Regions from separate parts of the Actinacidiphila reveromycinica genome, predicted to be linked through region 1. Evidence: riboswitches for the same ligand, from Rfam matches in the RefSeq annotation. Region 1 holds a riboswitch; each other region holds the start of a gene.
The links. Region 1 has a riboswitch for cyclic di-AMP ahead of RVR_RS15000 (M23 family metallopeptidase). Riboswitches for the same ligand answer to the same signal wherever they lie in the genome.
Positions count from the first base shown of each region.

Region 2: another riboswitch for cyclic di-AMP. It lies ahead of RVR_RS03505 (M23 family metallopeptidase); the one in region 1 lies ahead of RVR_RS15000 (M23 family metallopeptidase).
Region 3: another riboswitch for cyclic di-AMP. It lies ahead of RVR_RS22580 (C40 family peptidase); the one in region 1 lies ahead of RVR_RS15000 (M23 family metallopeptidase).

Region 1 covers NZ_AP018365.1:3,640,184-3,646,646, reverse strand. Annotated here, with positions in the region: gene RVR_RS15010 (bifunctional nitrate reductase/sulfite reductase flavoprotein subunit alpha) at 1-2,277, opposite strand, end outside; gene RVR_RS15005 (N-acetylmuramoyl-L-alanine amidase) at 2,716-3,342, opposite strand; cyclic di-AMP (ydaO/yuaA leader) riboswitch at 3,734-3,871, shown strand; gene RVR_RS15000 (M23 family metallopeptidase) at 3,884-5,107, shown strand; gene RVR_RS14995 (MBL fold metallo-hydrolase) at 5,471-6,463, opposite strand, start outside.
Region 2 covers NZ_AP018365.1:842,391-848,853, forward strand. Annotated here, with positions in the region: gene RVR_RS03500 (helix-turn-helix transcriptional regulator) at 1-827, shown strand, start outside; gene RVR_RS03505 (M23 family metallopeptidase) at 953-1,759, opposite strand; cyclic di-AMP (ydaO/yuaA leader) riboswitch at 1,765-1,935, opposite strand; gene RVR_RS03510 (GNAT family N-acetyltransferase) at 2,312-3,328, opposite strand; gene RVR_RS03515 (nucleoside/nucleotide kinase family protein) at 3,558-4,193, opposite strand; gene RVR_RS03520 (hypothetical protein) at 4,422-4,616, shown strand; gene RVR_RS03525 (hypothetical protein) at 4,831-6,463, shown strand, end outside.
Region 3 covers NZ_AP018365.1:5,302,932-5,309,394, forward strand. Annotated here, with positions in the region: gene RVR_RS22570 (C40 family peptidase) at 1-1,019, opposite strand, end outside; gene RVR_RS22575 (hypothetical protein) at 1,693-2,052, shown strand; gene RVR_RS22580 (C40 family peptidase) at 2,144-3,217, opposite strand; cyclic di-AMP (ydaO/yuaA leader) riboswitch at 3,225-3,379, opposite strand; gene RVR_RS22585 (C40 family peptidase) at 3,558-4,691, opposite strand; gene pcrA (DNA helicase PcrA) at 4,981-6,463, shown strand, end outside.

The DNA.
Region 1 (6,463 bases):
CAGGAAGCCGACGAGGTACTGCCGTTCGCCGGCGGCGAGCACCGGCGGCGGGTCGGTGAGCCCGAACAACCCCACCGCGCCCGCGAGTCGGGCGTCCCGCGGGTCCCGCGTGTCCTGCCGCACCTCGCCGAGCGGGCCCCGGCCGGCCGGCGGCAGGGCGAGGTCGGCCGCCGGCGGCGCCGGCTCCTCCACCGGAACCGCCGCGGCCGCCTTCGCCAGCGCCACCGCGCACACCTTGAACTCCGGCTGGAACGAGATCGGATCGACCGCGTCGTTGGTCACCGCGTTGACGCAGAGGTCCTTCCCGAACAGGTCGTTCCAGTGGAACGGCGCGAAGCAGCACCCCGGCAGCACCCGGTCGGTGACCAGCGCGGGCAGCAGCGCCCGGCCGCGCCGCGAGGAGACCTCGACCGTGTCGCCCTCGGCGATGCCGAGCCGGGCCGCGTCGGCGGGGTGCATCTCGACGAACGGCGCCGGGTTGAGCCGGTTGAGCTTGGCGACCCGGCCGGTCTTGGTGAGGGTGTGCCACTGGTGCGGCAGCCGGCCGGTGTTGAGCGCGAACGGGTAGTCGTCGTCGGGGAGTTCGGCCGGCGGCAGGTGCGGGCGGGCGAAGAAGGCGGCCCGCCCGCTGGCCGTGGGGAAGCGCGGCCCGTCCGGTCCGGTGTACCGGATCGGGTTGCGGTCGGGCCCGTCCGGGTCCGCCGCCGGCCACTGCACGGGCGTGCCGCGCAGCCGCTCGTAGCTCACCCCGCGCAGGTCGTAGCCGGTGGTGGGGTTCCAGGCGCCCTTGAGCTCCTCGAAGACCTGCTCGGGGCCGGTGTAGGTGAAGGCGTCCTCGTACCCCATCGCGCGGGCGACGTCCGCGATCAGCCGCCAGTCGGGGGTCGCCTCGCCGGGCGGGTCGAGCGCGGGGCGGGCCAGGGTCAGGTTGCGCTCGCTGTTGACCAGCACCCCCTCGGCCTCGGTCCACATCGCGCCCGGCAGCACCACGTCCGCGAGGGCGGTGGTCTCGGTGTCGGCGAACACGTCCTGCACGACGACCAGTTCGGCGGCCGCCAGACCGTCGACGACGCCGGCGCGGTTGGCGACGGAGGCGACCGGGTTGGTGCAGATGATCCAGCACGCCTTGATCCGCCCCTCCGCCATCCGCCGGAACAACTCGACGGTGCCGCCGCCGGAGCCGTCCGCACGGATCGTGCCGGGCGGCAGCCCCCACAACTCCTCGGCGGCCGCCCGGTCCTCGGCGACCAGCACCGAGCGCTGGCCGGGCAGCCCGGGGCCCATGTAGCCCATCTCGCGGCCGCCCATCGCGTTGGGCTGGCCGGTCAGCGAGAACGGCCCGCTGCCCGGGCGGCAGATCGCGCCGGTGGCCAGGTGCAGGTTGACCAGCGCGTTGGTGTTCCAGGTGCCGTGCGTGGACTGGTTCAGGCCCATCGTCCAGCAGCTCATCCACTCCCGCGCGCCGCCGATCAACCGGGCGGCGGTGCGCAGGTCCTCCTCGGCCACCCCGGTCAGCTCCGCGACGGCGGAGGGCGGGTAGTCGGCGAGCAGGTCCGGCATCGCCTCCCACCCCTCGGTGTGCGCGGCGATGAACTCCGGGTCGGTGCGGCCGTCGGCGACCAGCAGGTGGAGCAGGCCGTTGAGCAGCGCGAGGTCGGTGCCGGGCCGCAGTTGCAGGAACACGTCGGCCTTGGCGGCCGTCGCGGTCCGCCGCGGGTCGACCACGATCAGCTTGGCGCCGGCCTTGACCCGCTCCATCATCCGCAGGAAGAGGATCGGGTGGCAGTCGGCCATGTTGGAGCCGATCACCAGGAAGACGTCCGCGTGTTCGAAGTCCCGGTACGACCCGGGCGGCCCGTCGGCGCCGAGGGACAGCTTGTAACCGCTGCCCGCGCTGGCCATGCACAGGCGGGAGTTCGACTCGATCTGGTTGGTGCGCACGAAGCCCTTGGCGAGCTTGTTCGCCAGGTACTGCGCCTCCAGGCTCATCTGGCCCGAGACGTAGAAGGCGACCGCGTCCGGGCCGTGCTCGTCGACGATCGCCCGCAGTCGCGCGGCCGTGCGCGCCACCGCCTCGGCGACCGGCACCGGCTCGGCAGGGCCGCCGCGCTCCGCCCGGACCAGGGCGGTGGTCAGCCGGCCGGGCGCGGCGAGCATGTCCGCGGTGGTGGCGCCCTTGGTGCACAGCCGACCGGAGTTCGCCGGGTGCTCCTTGTCGCCGGACGCCTTGACCACCCTGCGCCGTCCGTCCGGCCCGGTCGTGACGTCCAGCACCATCCCGCAGCCCACCCCGCAGTACGCGCAGACCGTGCGGACCTGTTCGGCCGCGCCGCCCGGCCCGCCCGCGCCGGGGGGTGGGGACGCGGGTGCGGACCCCGGCACGGGCACGGTCGCGGGTGCGGGCACGGTCGCGGACACGCGGCTCCCCTCTCGGGTACGGCTGACCGTCGCACCGTACGAAGGGCCGGTTTCGCCCCGGTCACGCCCGCGAAGCGTGGCCGGTTACGCCCCCTGCACAGGCACCGTCACCCGGGTGTGAGGATCGCGCCCCCCACATCCCGCGCCCCGCCCCCGCCCCGGGCCGTACGGCCCGCCCCGCCCCGGGCCGCCCCGCCCCGGGCCGTACCGCCCCGGGCCGTACCGCCCCGGGCCGCGCCGCCAGTCACCCCGCATCCGCGCGGCCCCGCGTCCGCACCGCCCGCGCCCCGCCCCGCCTCAGCCGCCGTTCACCAGCCGGATGTACCGCACCCAGTCCCAGTTCGGGCCCGGGTCGGTGTGGTCGGTGCCCGGCACCTCGACATGGCCGATGATGTGCTGCCGGTCCTTCGGGATGCCGTACTTGCCGCAGATCTCGGCCGTGAGGGCGGCGGATGCGTGGTACATCGCGTCGGTGAACCAGGACGCGTCGTCGACCCAGCCCTCGTGCTCGATGCCGATGCTGCGGGTGTTGTAGTCCCAGTTGCCCGCGTGCCACGCCACGTCGTGTTCCCGGACGCACTGGTCGACGGCGCCGTCGGCGGAGCGCACGACGTAGTGCGCCGTGGCGGCGTGGGCGGGGTCCTGGAAGAGGCTGATGGTGTCGGCGAAGGTCTCCTGGGTGACGTGGATGACGACCATGTCGATCGCGTAGGTCGTGGGCCGGTTGGACGCCGTGTAGTTGGCGGTGCTGGCCGGAGCCCAGGTGGCGCCGGGGTAGTCGACGGCGGCGGCCGCCGAGGCCCGGCCGCTGCCGGCCCACAGCCCGCCGGTGAGCGCGGCGCCCGCGGCGGTGCCGAGCGCGAGGCCGCTGCGCAGCAACGACCGTCGGGTGTGGGGGAGTCGAGGGCTGTCGGGGCGTTCCATGGGGGGCTCCCTGTGGGGTCACGGATGGTCAAGTTCATGACAAGAACGTCGGGCCCGCCCATCGTGGGGCGCGCGTCCGCGACCTGCCAAGCGGTTCGCGCAATGGCAGAGGTCCATGCCACTGGCGGATCGGCCGCGCGATCCCCGCGGCCGCCTGCGCGCCGAGTTCGCCCGCTCACGCACCGTGGCCACCGAGCCCCCGTTCCGATAACGACTGATGCACGCTCACATCACTTCCCGGCCACATCGGCTGACCGATATGACCGCTCCATCCCTACCCACCCTGCTTTGTTCTCACGCCCAACTCTCGGATTCGGCTTGGAAAACGACTCCGGCTCTATTAACGTTCGATAACGCAGCGCGGTCGTCACCGCCGCCGCCAGGACGGCGGACCGCGCGCTTGCCGAATCCCGTCCGCGGGAACCGGGGACCCGAGAAAATGGGGTGAATCGGGCAGCGTTCAGGCCCGTAGGAGACCTTCTTCCTCCGAACCCGTCAGCTAACCCGGTAGGCGAGAGGGAAGGAAAGGAGAGCGCCCGTCGTGGCGTCCGACCAGCTTGCCTACGCACCCGCCCGCCCCGACGGCGACTTCGCCGGCCAGGAGCGGGACGACCTCCGGCTTCCGCGCCAGCGGGCCAACGGCCTCACGGCGAACGGCACTTCCGCCGCTCTGACCTCTCCGGGTCCGCTGGGCGCCCCCGCGCCCGCCCCCGTTCCCGCGTTCGCGGCCTTCGCCAGCGTCGGAGCGGCCGGCCTGGCCCCGGCCCCCGCGGCCGAGCCCGCCGCGCGCCCCGCCCGGTACCCGCTGCCCGACGCCGTGATCGGCGGCGCCCCGCTCGCCGGCCCGCCGTCGTACGACCCCAGCGCGCTGACCCTCCCCGCGCCGGAGTCCGCCGCACCGGCCGCCGCCGGGGCGACGACCCTGCTGACGCGGCCTGTCGCCGAGCCCGCCCCGGTGGAGCCGGACGAGGCCGGGACCGCCGGCCCGGTCGCCGACGAGGCGCTCGCCGCGCGGACCGCCCTGGACCTCGCCCCGGTCCGGGACCCCGGGCCCGCCGTCGCCGACGAGGACCCCGCGCCCACCGGACCTGAGGCCGGGCCCGTGGCAGAAGCCGAGCCGGCCGCTCCCGCCGACCCCGGCGCGGCCCTCTGCGCGCGCCTCCTCGGCCAGGTCGCCGCCCAGCGCGAGGCCGTCGCCCGCGCCGAGCGCGAGGTGGTCGAGAGGGCCGAGGCCGCGCAGGCCGCCCGGGAGGCCGCCGAGCGCAAGGTGCGCGAGCAGGTCGCCGCCGCGAAGGCCGCCGCCGAGGAGAAGGTCCGCGAGGAGGCCGCCGCGGCGGTCCGCGCCGAGGCCGAGCGCCTGGCCCGGCTCGCCGCCTCGTACATCAAGCCGGTCGCCTGCGCCACGCTCGGCGCCGGGTTCGGCGAGACCGACCCCTGGGCCAACCTGCACAACGGTCAGGACTTCACCGCGCCGACCGGCACCCCCGTGCACGCCGTGCACGGCGGCACCGTCACCTCCGCGGGATGGGCCGGCAGCGACGGCTACCGGGTCGTCCTGACCCTCGACGACGGCACCGAACTCCGGTACTGCCACCTGTCGACCATGGTCGTCACCGACGGCCGGGTCACCACCGGCGACACCATCGGCCGCGTCGGCGCGACCGGCAACGTGCCCGCGCCGCACCTCCACCTGGAGGTGCGCCCGGATGGCGCCGCCCCCGTCGACCCGCTGCCCTGGCTGCGCGCCCACGACGTCGCCATCTAGTCCGGCGAACCCGGCGGTTCGGTGGTCCGGTGGTCCGGTCGGCTCCCCGGCCCGGCCCCGGCATCACCCCGCCTGACGGTCAGGCGTCCACGCCTCCCGGAACCGGCCCGCGCCCAGCCCGCGGAGAGGGCGCGTGCCGAGCCGGTGACGAGCCCGAGCCCGTGACAACCCCGAGCCCGTGTCGAGCCGAGCACGGAACCGCCCCGCACCCGGCGCGGCCCCGTACGCCACCGCGCGTACGGCCCCGCCGCTGCCGGTCCCACCGCTCCGACGACGACCCCACCGCCCCGGCGGCCCTGGCGACCACCCCCCCGGCGCCGGGGCCGCCGGCCTGTCCGCCGGGGGAGGGCCGTGCCGGCTCCGCTACACGGCCGGTGACGTGGCGGCGGCCGGGGCAGCCGTGCCGCTCGGGCCGCTCGGGCCGGTCGCGGGCAGGACGTGGTGCGCCGCGAGGTCGACCAGGGGGATCAGGTCGGTCGGGGACGTGTCGCCGTCGAGGACGCGGTACTCGACGGCGGTGAGGATGGCCAGCCGTTCGGTGAGCCCCCACCGCGGGTTGGTCTCGGCCGCGATGAGTTCGGCGGCGGTCCGTGCGATCGGGTGGCCGGCCGCGTGCGCGGCGTGGATGCGGTCGCGCACCCGCAGCAGGTAGTCCGCGTAGCCGGCCACGTCCGCGGGCGTCATGACGGGACCGTGGCCGGGCACGATCACCTGCGGGTCGCAGGCCAGGACGCGCTGCACCGCGCGGTGCACCTCGTCGAGCGGCCCGGCCCAGTGCACCGGGTGGTCCTCGCAGAAGATCACGTCCCCGGCGCACACGATGCCCTCGCCGGGCAGGTTGACGATCAGGTCGCCGACCGTGTGCGCGGGTCCGACCTCGATCAACTCGACCGCTATCCCGCCGACTTCGAGGTCGAGCCGGTCGCTGAAGGTGCGGGTCGGCGGCACCGCCTCGGTCACCCCGAAGTCGCCGTAGCGGGCGAAGTGCCGCCTGAGGTAGGCGCCGAGGGGTGTGTCCGGGTCGCAGTCCGCGACGAGGCGGGCGAGTTGGGCCGGGCTCGGCTCCTTGCACAGGTGCTCGGTGGTGGCCTCGGTGCTGACCACCTCCGCCCCCGCGGCCGTGAACACCCCGTTGCCGTACGCGTGGTCGCCGTTGCCGTGGGTGTTGACGACGGTGGTGATCCGCGTGCCGGGCGCCATCACGCCGGCGGCCAGGTCGGCCAGGCGCCGGGCCAGGGAGGCGGTGTAGGGGGTGTCGACCAGCAGCGCGCTGTCCCGGTCGGTGATCAGGACGCAGTTGGCCAGGCCCCAGGTGTCGTGCCCGTCGGGCAGCCACACGTGGACCGAGGGCGTCAA
Region 2 (6,463 bases), 2.8 Mb from region 1:
ACGGTGTGCTGGCCCATGTGGCGGCGTTGCGGGGCGAGGACGCGGAGTGCCGTGCCCGTGCCGCGGAGGCGCTGGCGGCCGCACCGGGCGCCCCGACCGCGCCGGGCGCGAGTTGGGCGTACTGGTCGCAGGGCCTGCTCGACCTCGGTGCCGGCCGCGCCCGATCGGCGCTGGAGCGGCTGGAGTTGCTGGCCGATCCGCTGCTCAGCCACCAGATCTCGGCCACCCGCAGCGTGCCGGACCTGGTGGAGGCCGCGGTGCGGGTGGGCGAACCCGGGCGCGCGGCCGAGCCGTTCGACCGGTTCGAGCGGTGGGCGCGGGGCACGGGGCAGGGCTGGGCGGCGGCCATGGCGTCCCGCTGTCGGGCGCTGCTGGCCCCCGACGAGGAGGCCGAGGAGCACTTCACGGCGGCCCTGGCCGGCCACGACCCGCACCGGCGCCCCTTGGAGGCGGCCCGCACCGGGCTGCTGTACGGCGAGTGGCTGCGGCGGGCCCGGCGCAGGAACGAGGCCGCCGGGCGGCTGCGGTCCGCGCTGGAGGTGTTCGAACGGCTCGGCGCCCGTCCGTGGGCGGACCGGTCCCGCCGCGAACTCGACGCGTGCGGAGTTCCGGTGACGGGTCGTCAGGAGTCGCGGTCGCCTGCGGACCGGGCGGGACTCACCCCGCAGGAGTCGCAGATCGTCCGGCTGGCCGCGCAGGGCCTGTCGAACAAGGACATCGCCGCACGGCTGTTCCTGAGCCCGCGCACCGTCGGCTACCACCTGTACAAGGCGTATCCGAAGCTCGGTGTCGCCTCACGCGGTGAACTGGCCGCGCTGCTCGGTTGACCCGTCCCGTCCACCTCGTCCGTACAGTCATCGGCGGCCCCGCGACGCCCCCGGACGCCGGTGCGCCCGCCCGGACACCGAGGACCGGACGGGCGCAGCGCGCAGGGGGCGGTGCCGCGGCACCGTCAGATGACGACGCCGTGGCCGCGCATGTAGGCGACCGGGTCGATGTCCGAGCCGTAGCTCGGCGTGGTGCGCACCTCGAAGTGCAGGTGCGGACCGGTGACGTTGCCGGTCGCGCCCGAGACGCCGATCTCCTGGCCCTCGGTGACGGTCTGGCCGGCCGAGACCAGCGTCTTCGACAGGTGGCCGTACAGGGTGTACCTGCCGTCGGCGTGGTGGACGATCACGTCGTTGCCGTACGCGCCGTCCCAGCCGGCCGACACGACGGTGCCGGCGGCGACCACGTGCACCGGGGTGCCGGAGCCGACGAGGAAGTCGACGCCGGTGTGCGAACCGCTGGACCACAGGGAGCCGGACGCCTTGTAGCCGGTGCCGATGGCGGCGTCGCCGACCGGCTTCATCCAGCCGGTGCCGGCCGTGGCCGACTTCGCGGCCGTGGCGGAGGCGGCGGTGCTCGCGGTGGACTTCGCCTGCGGCACGGCCTGCGCGACGTGCAGGGTCAGCACGGTGCCGGGGCGGATCAGGCCCGGGTCGGACCCGATGGCGGCCTTGTTGTCCTGGTACAGCCGCTTCCAGCCGCCGGTGACGTGCTGCGCCGTGGCGATCTTGACGAGGGTGTCGCCCTTGACGACCTTGTACGTGGCCGTGGCGGAGGTGGTGCTCTTCTCCGGGGTGGCCGCGCCGGCGTGGGTCGCGGCGACCAGCGGCAGCACGAGCGCGGCGCTGCCTGCGCCGGCGGCCACGGTCAGACGGGTGAGGCGGCGGCCGCCCAGGATCCTGGGCCTGCGGTGCCGGTTGCGTGCGGGCATGGGGGATGTCCTCTCCTACGCCTGCGAGGTGAGCTGTCGGGTTCGGGCGGGAGATGCCCGGCCGCGGGTGCGGCTTCACCCCGAGCCGCCCGGACGCGCGCCGCTGGCGCGGCGGTCGGTCCGGGCGGCGACCTGTCCTGGGTCCCCCGCTCCTGCCATGTCGGTGCTCGGATGATCCGCGGGGTGGGCGGTGGCAGGACTCGGCGGTCCGCCCGGCGGATGGGAAGCGGGTTGCCCCGCACCCGACGGAACGTAGGGGAACCCGCTCCGGGCGGGCAAACAGCGGGGGCCGCCTCCCCGGGCGCCGCGGTCACGGTGTGTGGCCGCACACCCGGATGTCCGCTATGCGATCCTTACGTCGAGTGCGCCGTCCGACACCGTCCATCACGTTTCGCCCCCTGCGACCACACTCCGTCCCCCGATCAAGCGCGGACCGTGCCCACCCGGTGATACCGCTCACAGACGCGCCAAATGTCCCTCTTTGTACGATTTTCGGGGTCGCGCGCGCACCGGTCGGCGCCCTCGGCGGAGGGCGGTCGGGGCGGCCCGCCCTCAGAACGTGCCGGCCGGCCCGGTGAGGCGGTGGTCCAGGGTGCGGGCGAGGCGGTAGGCGACCGGGCGGAAGCCGATCGCCGGGAGGTGCCCGGCGGCGTGCGGGGACGCGGACGGCCACTGCGCGGCCATGTACCGGTGCCCGGCGTCGTACGCCCAGGCGAGCGCGGTCGCCAGCAGCACCCGGCTGATCCCCTCCCCGCGGAAGGCGGTGTCGACGTACATCTCGACGAGCTCGACGCTGGATTCGGGCACCACCGGGTCGGGCCGCGCGGGCACCAGCAGCACCATGCCGATCTCCTCGCCCCGCCGGGAGGCGATCCACGCGCCGCACCGGGAGTCCGCGAGCGCGGCCGCGTAGTGCACGCGCAGCGCAGCGAGCGCGGTCTCCGGCTGCGGCTGGAAGGTGGCGGTGCCGCGCTGCCGCCGCGCGGACTCCGCGGCCATCCGGCCGATCTGCGGCAGGTCGCCCGGGCCGGCGCGGCGGATGGCGAGCCCCTCGACCCCGCGCGGCTGCCGCCCGCGCGCCTTGACCGCCATCAGGCCGTGCACCCGGTCCCGGCCGAACCCGAGGTCGGACCAGGGCGCGGTGCCGACGTCGCCGGCCGGCACATCGACGTAGTGCGCCAACCGCCGGTCGGCGACGAGCCGTTCGGCGACCCGGACGTACAGCGCGCGCAGCACCTCGCTCTCGCGGCCGGCGGGCAGCGCGTGGCCGCCGTGCGGGACGAGGGCGGAACGCGGGTGGGCGCGCAGCGCGGCCGGATCGTCCGGGGCGAGATCGACCGGCACGGCCGCGAGGTGCCCGATCAGGCCGCCGTCGCCGTCGAGGGCGCTGACCGCCTCCACCCCGGGCGTCCGGTGGAGCCTGCCGAGCAGGTCCTCCCCGCGCACCGGACCGTCGGCGAGCCAGGACCGCTGCGACGGGGGCCGCCGGGCGCGGGCGAACCAGCGGTCGTACCGCTGCACGGCGAGGGGTATGTGCTCGGTGGTCAGCGGCGCGATGGCGACAGTCATGGTGCTCGTGGACGCTAGCGGTGCGCGCCGCCCCAGGGCAAGGCGGGTCCGGACGGCCGCCGGGACAGGCCGGGACGGGTGCCCGCCAAGCGCCCGAAAAGCCGTGCGGGGACGGGATGTCCGGCTCTCCGCGCCCCCTCGGCGACGCCCCGGGGCGGCCTCGGCGGCCCGCTGTCCCCCGCCACCCGACCCTCCGTCCGGCGCCCCACCCGACCCTCCGTCCGGCGCTTCACCCGGTCCACGCCGGGTGCCTCGGGTCGTCCGCCCGCACCAGCACGTCCGCGGCCTCCTCGGGCAGCGCCTCGCGCGCGTACCGCGCGTAGGCCGGCAGGGTCCACCGCTCCTCCGCGGGGGTGCGCCGGGCCAGCGCCGACGGGGACAGCCGCAGATGGACCGTCAGGTCGAACGGCAGGCCCTGGCCGAGCAGCAGCGGTCCGTCGAGCACCAGCACGCCGCCGGGCGGGAGTTCGACGTAGCCGGCCCGGGTGGAGCGGTCGGTGCGCGGGTCGCGCAGCGAGGGGAGGGCACGGCCGCTGCCGCCGGGCCCGAGCGGGTCGAGCACCTCGCGGCGCAGCGCCCCGGTGTCGAGCCAGAGCTGGTAGTACGCGTCGACGTCCTCGTGGCCGTACTCCAGCCGGAGCGAGGCGGGGCGCCAGAAGGTGTCGGCCGCCACCCGCAGCACCGGGCGGCCGAGCGCGGGCAGCGCGGCCGCGACGGCGTCGGCGAGGTCGGCGGGACGGGCGGCGGGCGCGCCGTCCACGGCGACCCGCCACCAGGGGCCGGGCGGGCGGCCGGCCGCGATCCGCTCGGCGAGGGCGTCGGCGAGCTTGGGCCAGGTGATGGGGGTCGGCTGCACCCGCCCCATCCTGCCGGACCGCCCCCGGTCGTCACCCCGGCGCCTCGCCCTCACCCGATCGGGCGGGGCGGTGGGGCCGCACCCGGGCCGGGACCGGCCGCGTACCGCGCAGCACCTCACCCGACTGGCAGAAGGAGGCCGCACATCACCCGTTTGCCAGCGCGCGCGATCTCTCACTTTTTGTGAGCCTGGGAGGACTCACGGTGACCGTCCCCATCACCTCAGGAGAAGAGCCCCATGATCCTGTCCATCTCCGGCGTCGTGCTTCTCGGCGTCATCTGCTTCCTGTTCTTCCGCAAGGACGGCCTGAAGGTGTCCCACGGAGTGGTCTGCGCACTCTTCGGGTTCTACCTCGCCGGTACCGCCATCGCCCCGAGCATCACAGCGGGCGGGGCGAGCCTGGCCAGCCTGATCGGCGGGCTCAAGATCTAGCGCCGTCCGACCGGCGGCCACTCCTGCCCCACCCCTCGGGCCCGGCAGCGGTCGATCCGCTCCCGGGCCCGTCGCCTTTCCCGCAGCTCGCGGCCCGCAGCCCGCCGGCCGCGCGGCCTGCCGCCCGCCGCCCGCAGCCCTCCGCGCGCGTCCCACCGCGCACCGGCGTCCCCCCACGCGCCGCCCCCCACCCGAACCACCCATGGAGCACCCCGTGGCCAGGCGTCCCCTTCCCAGCATCCTCAGCAGCCGGCCGGCGCTCGTCCGCGGCCGCGACCTGGCGCGCACCGCGGCCGACGGCGCCGGCGACGTGCTGCACCCCGTCATCACCATCGCCCGGGGCGTGCGCCGGCAGGCGTCGTGGGCCGGCGGGTGGTGGGGCCGCACCCCGAAGGACCGGCGCGGGCCGGCGCTGCTGCTGGCCGCCACGGCCGCCGTGATCGTGGCGATGATGCCGTACGGGCCGATCCTCGGGGTCGCCGCGCTGGTCGCGTCGGCGGCGTGGATGGGCCGGGACCGCAACGCCTCGGCCCCGGCCGGTCCGACGGAGGCCGAGGGCGTACGCCTCCAGTCGCTGTACGAGGCGCTGGTGCCCTACCTGTCCGACCCCGGCGACCCGGCACCGCTGTACACCCACGACGGCGGCTGGGAGCAGGCGTTCAGCGGGTACGAGTTCCGGGACGGCCGGCTGGTCCGGCTGCACCTGCGCTATCCGGCGTACTTCACCGACGGCGAGGAGGACTCCCGCGTCCGCGTCGAGCAGCTACTGCACGCCAAGGCCGGGCGCGGCCGGGAGTACCGCTTCGACTGGAACGAGGAGGAGAACCACCTCACCCTCACCGCGCTGCCGCCGCTGCCGACCGACATCGTCGCGCAGCGGTTCGTCACGTCGCCGGGCGAGACGGTGCTCGGCTTCACCGACTCCGACGCGGTGCAGCGCACCGTGCCCGTCACGGTGCCGTCCGCCGAGGACGGCACCGCGGGCGGCGACGGCCCGGTCACCCGGGACGCGCCGCCCGTGCTGTGGCGCACCGGCGCGCGCTCCACCGAGCCGCACCTGCTGGCGCTCGGCCAGCCCGGCACCGGGACGACGAGCCTGCTGCGGTCGATCGCGCTCCAGGCGCTGGTGCACGGCGACGTGGTGATCGTCGACGGCAGCGGCACCGGTGAGTACGCGTCCCTGGCCGGACGGCCGGGGGTGCTCGCCGTCGAGGACGGGGTGCTCGGCGCGGCGGCGACGCTGGAGTGGGCGGCCCACGAGACCGAGCGGCGGCTGATCGCGGTGAACCGGGCCCGCCAGGCGGGGAACCCGGTCGCCGACGACGTGCGGCGGCCGCTGTGGATCGTCGTCGACCGGCCGACCGCGCTCACGCAGTTGGCGCTGGCCGAGGGGCGGCCCGACCCGCAGACCCTGCTGGACGTGCCGCTGCGGCACGGCAGGACCGCGAACGTCGCGGTGGCGGTGGCCGACCAGCTCGACGCGACCGAGGCGCTCGCGCCGGTGGTGATCTCGCAGACCCGCGCCAGGGTGGTGCTGGGGCCGCTCGCGCCCGAGCACGTGCAGGCCGTCCTCGGGGCGCCGCAGCGGACGACACCGGCGGCGGACGTGCCGCCCGGGCGGGGTTACGCCCGGCTCGGCACCGGGCCGGTGCTGCGGCTCCAGGTGCCGGCCGCGCCCGATCCCTTCGACGAGGAGGCGCCCGCGGCGCAGCGGTCGGCGGTGCTCGCGCTGCTGTCCCCGGACGGTGCGGACGCCGCGGCTCCGGCGCCGCACGTGCCCGACGCCGAGCCCGGGCGTGCTCCGGCGACCGAGGCGGTGGTCCTGCGCAAGGACACGGTGGTCCGGA
Region 3 (6,463 bases), 1.7 Mb from region 1:
GAGATCGGGGCGATCCGGACCGCGGCGCCCGGGTGCGGGGCGTGGATCATCTCGCCGTGTCCGATGTAGATCCCCACGTGGGAGACGCCGGAGTAGAAGAACACCAGGTCGCCCGGGCGCAGCGCGGACCGCGGCACGCGGGTCCCGGCGTTGATCTGGGTGTAGGTGGTGCGCGGCAGGGAAACGCCGGCGGCCTTCCACGCGGCCTGGGTGAGCCCCGAGCAGTCGTACGCGCCGGGGCCGGTGGCGCCCCACACGTAGGGCCGTCCGATGGCCCGGTAGGCGAAGGCGACGGCCCGCGCGGCGCGCGCGGAGGGCGCCGGGTCGGCGTCGAGCCGTGCGCGGGAGGTGCCGCGGGTGGCGGCACCTCCCGAGTGCCGGGCGGTGCCGCCCGAGCCGTCGGAGGCGTCGACGGCCGCGCGCTGGGCCGGGGTGAGCGACGCGAGCAGGGCCTGCGCCGCGTGCAGCGCGCTCTGCACGGTCCGCTTGCGGTCGGCGAGTCGCCCCTGCGCGGCCTTGAGGGCGGCGAGCCGGCCGTTCGCCTCGGTACGGGTCTGCTCGATGTCGCGCCGCTCACCGGCGAGCCGGGACAGCGCCGCGGCCTGCCGGTCGCCGATCCGGTCCAGCGCGCCGGCCTGGGCGAGGTACGTCTCCGGCGAGGAGCTGAGCGCGAGTTGGAGCGTGGGGTCGAGCGTGCCCGAGCGGTACTGCGCGGCCGCGACCGCGCCCAGCGTGTCGCGGGTGGTGTCGAGCCGCGCGGTCTTGCGGGCCAGTTCGTCCTGGAGGCCGTCCACCGCCGCGCGGGCGGCGCCGACCTGCTGCCGCGCGCCGTCGTACTGCTGCGTGGCCGTCTCCGCGCGCCGGTACAGGGCGTCGACCCGGGCGCGGATTGCCGCGGGGGTCGCGGGTGTCGCGGCGGCGCCGTCCGGGCCGGCGGTCACCGGGCCGCCGCCCGGGCCCGGTGCGGCCTGCGCGTTCCCGCCGAGCGCGCCGACGGACGCGGCCGAGACCAGCACCAGCGAGAGGGCGGCGCGGGCGGCCGGAAGCCCGCCGAGCGGAGCCCGGGCCGGGGCCGGGCCGGCGGAGGCGCGGTGCGCCGTCGGGCGGTCGGCGGAGGAACGGCCGGGGGTCGGGCGGCCGGGGGTCGGGCGGCTGCCGGGGGCACGGTCGGTGGGTGCGTGGCGGCTCGCCGGGTGGTCGGCGGGAGTACGGTCGACGGCCGCGGGGCCGGATGCCCGGCCGTTCGCCGGGCGGTCGGCGTGGGCGCCGTCGGTGGGCCGGCCGGCGGAGGCCGCGCGGCCCGCCGGGCCGACCGGCGGGACCGGGGCGGGGGCCGGGCCGCGGCGGTGGCGACTGCGGCGACTGTGCGAGGCCATGCGGCCGTCACTCCTTCGTCGGGGAGGCCCGGCGGCACCGTGCACGGGGGAACGCGGCGCCGCCGGGCCCGGCGGAGGTGGCCGCGCCGGGGACGAGCCGTCGGCGATGGGTACCGGCCACCTGCCAGTGACGCTAAACCTGCCCCCGACCCCACCCGGGCCCACTGTCCGGGACTGCCCGCTTTCCGTCGCGGCCGACCGGATCCGACCGCCGTCCGACGGGTGACCCGCCCGCATCCGGGCGCCGGGCGACCGAAGCCCGCGATACGGCACCCCGCCCGCCGCCCGGTGCTATGCGCGCCGTAGGGTCCGGCGCATGGACACCCTCATCAATGTCTTCGTCGGGCTGCACATCATCGGCATCGCGGCGCTGCTGGGCGGCTTCCTCACCCAGCTCAAGGCGATGGGCCGGGTCGGTGCCGCGCCGCGCTTCGTGCCCGGCATGCTCTACGGGGCCTGCGCGATGCTGGTCACCGGTGTGGCACTCGTCGGTCTGGCGCACGCCGACGACCGGCACCTGAGCAGCGTCAAGATCGGCGTCAAGCTGGCCGTGCTGCTGGTGATCCTCGGGCTGGTCTACGTCAGGCGCGACGAGGAGGAGGTCGACGCGGTCTCCTTCGGCGCGGTCGGCGGCCTGACCGTCGTCAACATCTTCATCGCGGTGCTCTGGACCTGAGCGCGCCGACCGCCGACACCGCGCCGGCGGACGGCAGCGCGCCGACCGCCGGCACCGCGCCCTCCGCCGAATCCGGCGCGGGCGCGGGCGGTCAGACGATGCGGCGCGCCGTGGCGAACGGCATCCAGCTCAGCGGGGCGACCTCGACCGACGCGCCCGTGTGCGGGGCGTGCACGATGTTGCCGTTGCCGATGTAGATCCCGACGTGGCTGAGGCCGGAGTAGAAGAACACCAGGTCGCCCGGGCGCAGGTCGGCCTCCGAGACCGCGGTGCCGTCCTTGGCCTGGTCCCAGGTGGTGCGCCCGATGCTGACCCCCGCGGCCTTGTAGGCGGCCTGGGTCAGGCCCGAGCAGTCGTACGAACTGGGGCCGGTGGCACCGAAGACGTACGGCTTGCCCTGCTGCGCCAGCGCGAACTGGATCGCGGCGGCCGCGCGGCCGGTGGCGCTGCCGGTGTAGGTCGGGGTGGTGCCGGACGACGACGAGGAGGAGGACGACGAGGACGACGACGTGGTCGTCTTCGGCCGCTGCAACGCGGCGAGCTTGGCCTTCTGCGCGGCGGTGAGGGTGTTGAGCAGCTTCTGCGCGGCGGCGAGCTTCGTCTGGACGTTCTTCTTCTGCGTGGCGAGCGTGCTCTGCGAGCTGGTCAGCTGCTTCAGGCTCGCGGTGGCCTGGGCGCGCTGGACGGACGCCTGCTCCTGCTGGATCTTGAACGTCTTGAGCGCCTGCTCCTGCGTGGCGGTCAGCCGGTCCAGCAGGTGGTTCTGCGACAGGAAGCTCTGCGGGTCGTCCGAGAAGAGCAGTTGCGTGGTGGAGCCGAGACCGCCGGTGCGGTACTGCTCGGCCGCGAACTGCCCCAGCACGCGCCGGGACTCGTTCATCTGCTCGGTCTTGTCGGCGACCTGGGCGAGCAGCTGGTTGGTCTTGGTGCGCTGCGCCGCCGTCTTCTCCTTGGCCTGGTCGTACTGCTGGGTGGCGACCTCGGCCTGCTGGTTGAGCGTGTCGACCTGCTTCTTGACCTCGCTGATGGAGGGCTTCGCGGGGGCCGCGTTCGCCGTCTCGCTCAAGAGGGTGACCGATGCCAGGGCCGCGGTGGTGATCCCGACGGCGGCCCGCGCGCCCGTCGACGCGAGTATCGGGGTGCGCGGCTTGCGGTGCGACGCCAAGGAGGCGACTCCTTCCGTGGACCGCCGACCGGGTTAGCTGACGGGTTCGGGCGGGGAAGGTCGCCCTACGGGGCCGGCGCTCGTCGCGTCTGCCCCGATTCACCCCGAAGTGCTCCTGGGTCCCCGGCTCCGGCCGGTGGCCGGATTAGGCGGAGGCGGTGCGCTGCCGGACCGTTGCCGGCGGGAGGCGGACCACCTAGCGGGCTACCGTAGTCAACTTCGCGGCATCTTGGGAAGTTTGGATTGCAATGTGACCGAAATCGCTTTGTGACCTTGGGTTTTACCGGAGGGCTCGACGGACATCCGGGTCATGCGGTGGCGACACGGACGACAGCTGCCATTACGGGCGGACGGCCGCGTAGAAGGGCATCTCGGTGATGGGGGCGATCTTCACCACGGTGCCGGTGTGCGGGGCGTGGATCATCTCGCCGTCGCCGATGTAGAGCCCGACGTGGCTCACGTCGCTGTAGAAGAAGATCAGGTCGCCCGGCTGGAGGTCGGACTCCGCCACCCTGGTGCCCACGTTCACCTGGTCGTAGGTGGTGCGCGGCAGGTCGATCCCGGCGGCCTTGTAGGCGGCCTGGGTCAGCCCCGAGCAGTCGTAGGAGTCCGGGCCGGTGGCGCCCCACACGTACGGCTTGCCGAGCTGCTTGCGGGCGAAGGCGATGGCCTGTTCGGCGGCGGTGGATCCGGCCGTCGAGGTGGTCGTGGTGGTGGTCGCGCTCGCCGCGGCCGCCGCCTTGGCCGCCGCCGCCTGCTTCGCCTTCTCCTGGGCCGCGAGCTTCTCGGCCTTCGCCTTGGCGGCCGCCTCCTGCTGCGCCTGCAACTGCGCCAGCCGCTTCTTCTCCTGGGCGTTGAGGCTGTTGAGGAGTTTCTGCGCGGCGCCGAGCTTCGTCTGCACGTCCTGCTTGGCGGACTTCAGCACGCCCTGCTGGGCGGTCAGCGTGGCCAGGCTCTTGGCCGCCTCGACCCGCTGCTGGGTCACCGCGACCTGCTGGGTCTGGTACGCCTCGACCGCGGCGTGCTCGCGCTTGCCCATCACGTCCGTCAGGTGCACCTCGTCGGCAAGGTCCTGCGGGTCGCCCGACAGCAGGTAGCGGCTGGTGGTCAGGTCGCCGCCGCTGCGGTACTGCGCCGCCGCGAACTCGCCCAGCACGCGCCGGGAGTCGTTGAGCTGCTGCGTCTTCCGGGCGACCTGCGCGAGCAGCTTGTTGACCTTGGTGTTCTGCCGGTCGGTCTGCTCCTGCGCCTGGTCGTACTTCTGGGTGGCCGCCTCGGCCTGCTGGTCGAGCGTGTCGACCTGCTTCTTGACCTCGCTGATCGACGGCTGCGCGGGCTTCGCCGGAGCGGGCGTGGCGCTCGCGCTCTCGCTGAGCAGCGTGACGGTGGCCAGCGCGGCCGTGGTGATCCCCACGGCCGCGCGCGGCCCGGGGGTGCTCAGGAGCGCGGTACGAGCCTTACGGTGCGTCGCCATGGCGGGCGGACTCCTCTCGGACGCTGCCGGTGCCGGCTGGTGCGGCACGCTAGCCAAAGCCCGGCACGGCTGGGAAGGGCGATGTCCGACAAGGCCCGATACCTTTTCGTCATCTTCCGCCGGCGCCGCCGCGCGGTCACGCAGCGTCGCCCCCGGGCTACCCGGGCCCGGCCCTTCCGGTGCGTACGGCCCGCCGTTCCCGTCGTGCGCCCGGCCCGGCCGCGAGGCGCCGTCGCCGTCGTCGTACACCCGTCGGGGATCACGGAACAGCCCTTAGACTCGGGAGGCGATGAGCAGCCTCTTTGACGACAACTTCCTGGACGGTCTGGACGCGGCCCACGGGCCCTCCGACGGCGGGCAGCCTCCGCCGCCCGAGGACGGCCCCGGTGGCGAGGAGGTCCCGCACGACCTGTTCCAGGGGCGGTACGACGACCCGCCCGCCCACGACGCGCACTACCGCAACGGCGCGGCGCGCCCCGTGCTCGACCCCGCGCAGCTCGTCGCGGGGCTCAACGAGCAGCAGCGCGCCGCCGTGGAGCACCACGGCGGGCCGCTGCTCATCGTCGCCGGCGCAGGCTCCGGCAAGACCCGCGTGCTCACCCACCGCATCGCCCACCTGCTCGCCGCGCGCGACGTGCACCCGGGCTCCATCCTCGCGATCACCTTCACCAACAAGGCCGCGGGCGAGATGAAGGAGCGCGTGGAGGAGCTCGTCGGCCCGCGCGCCAACGCGATGTGGGTCTCGACCTTCCACAGCGCCTGCGTGCGCATCCTGCGCCGCGAGTCCAAGACGCTCGGCTTCACCTCGTCGTTCTCGATCTACGACGCCACCGACGCGCGCCGCCTGATGGCCCTGGTCTGCCGCGACCTGGACCTCGACCCCAAGCAGTTCCCGCCGAAGTCGTTCAGCGCGCAGGTCTCCAACCTGAAGAACGAACTGGTCGACCACGAGACGTTCGCCGCCCGGGCGGGCGCGTCCGGAGGCTCCGGGGGGCTCTTCGAGCGGAAGCTCGCCGAGGCGTACGCGATGTACCAGGCCCGGCTGCGCGACGCGAACGCGCTGGACTTCGACGACATCATCATGACCACCGTCAACCTGCTCCAGGCGTTCCCCGACGTCGCCGACCACTACCGGCGGCGGTTCCGGCACGTCATGGTCGACGAGTACCAGGACACCAACCACGCGCAGTACACGCTGGTCCGCGAACTCGTCGGCACCGGCGAGGGCACGGCGGACGGTGCCCCGGGCATCCCGATGGCCGAGCTGTGCGTGGTCGGCGACGCCGACCAGTCGATCTACGCCTTCCGCGGCGCCACGATCCGCAACATCCTCCAGTTCGAGGAGGACTACCCGCAGGCCCGCACCATCCTGCTGGAGCAGAACTACCGCTCCACACAGAACATCCTCGGCGCCGCCAACGCCGTCATCGAGCGCAACGCCGGGCGGCGCGCGAAGAACCTGTGGACCGAGTCCGGCGAGGGCCCCGTCATCACCGGCTACGTCGCCGACCAGGAGCACGACGAGGCGCAGTACGTCGCCGAGGAGATCGACCGGCTCACCGACGCCGGCGACGCCCGCCCCGGCGACGTCGCGGTGTTCTACCGCACCAACGCCCAGTCCCGTGTCTTCGAGGAGATCTTCATCCGGGTCGGCCTGCCCTACAAGGTCGTCGGCGGCGTCCGCTTCTACGAGCGCCGCGAGGTCCGCGACGTGCTCGCCTACCTGCGCGTCCTCGCCAACCCCGAGGACGCGGTGCCGCTGCGCCGCATCC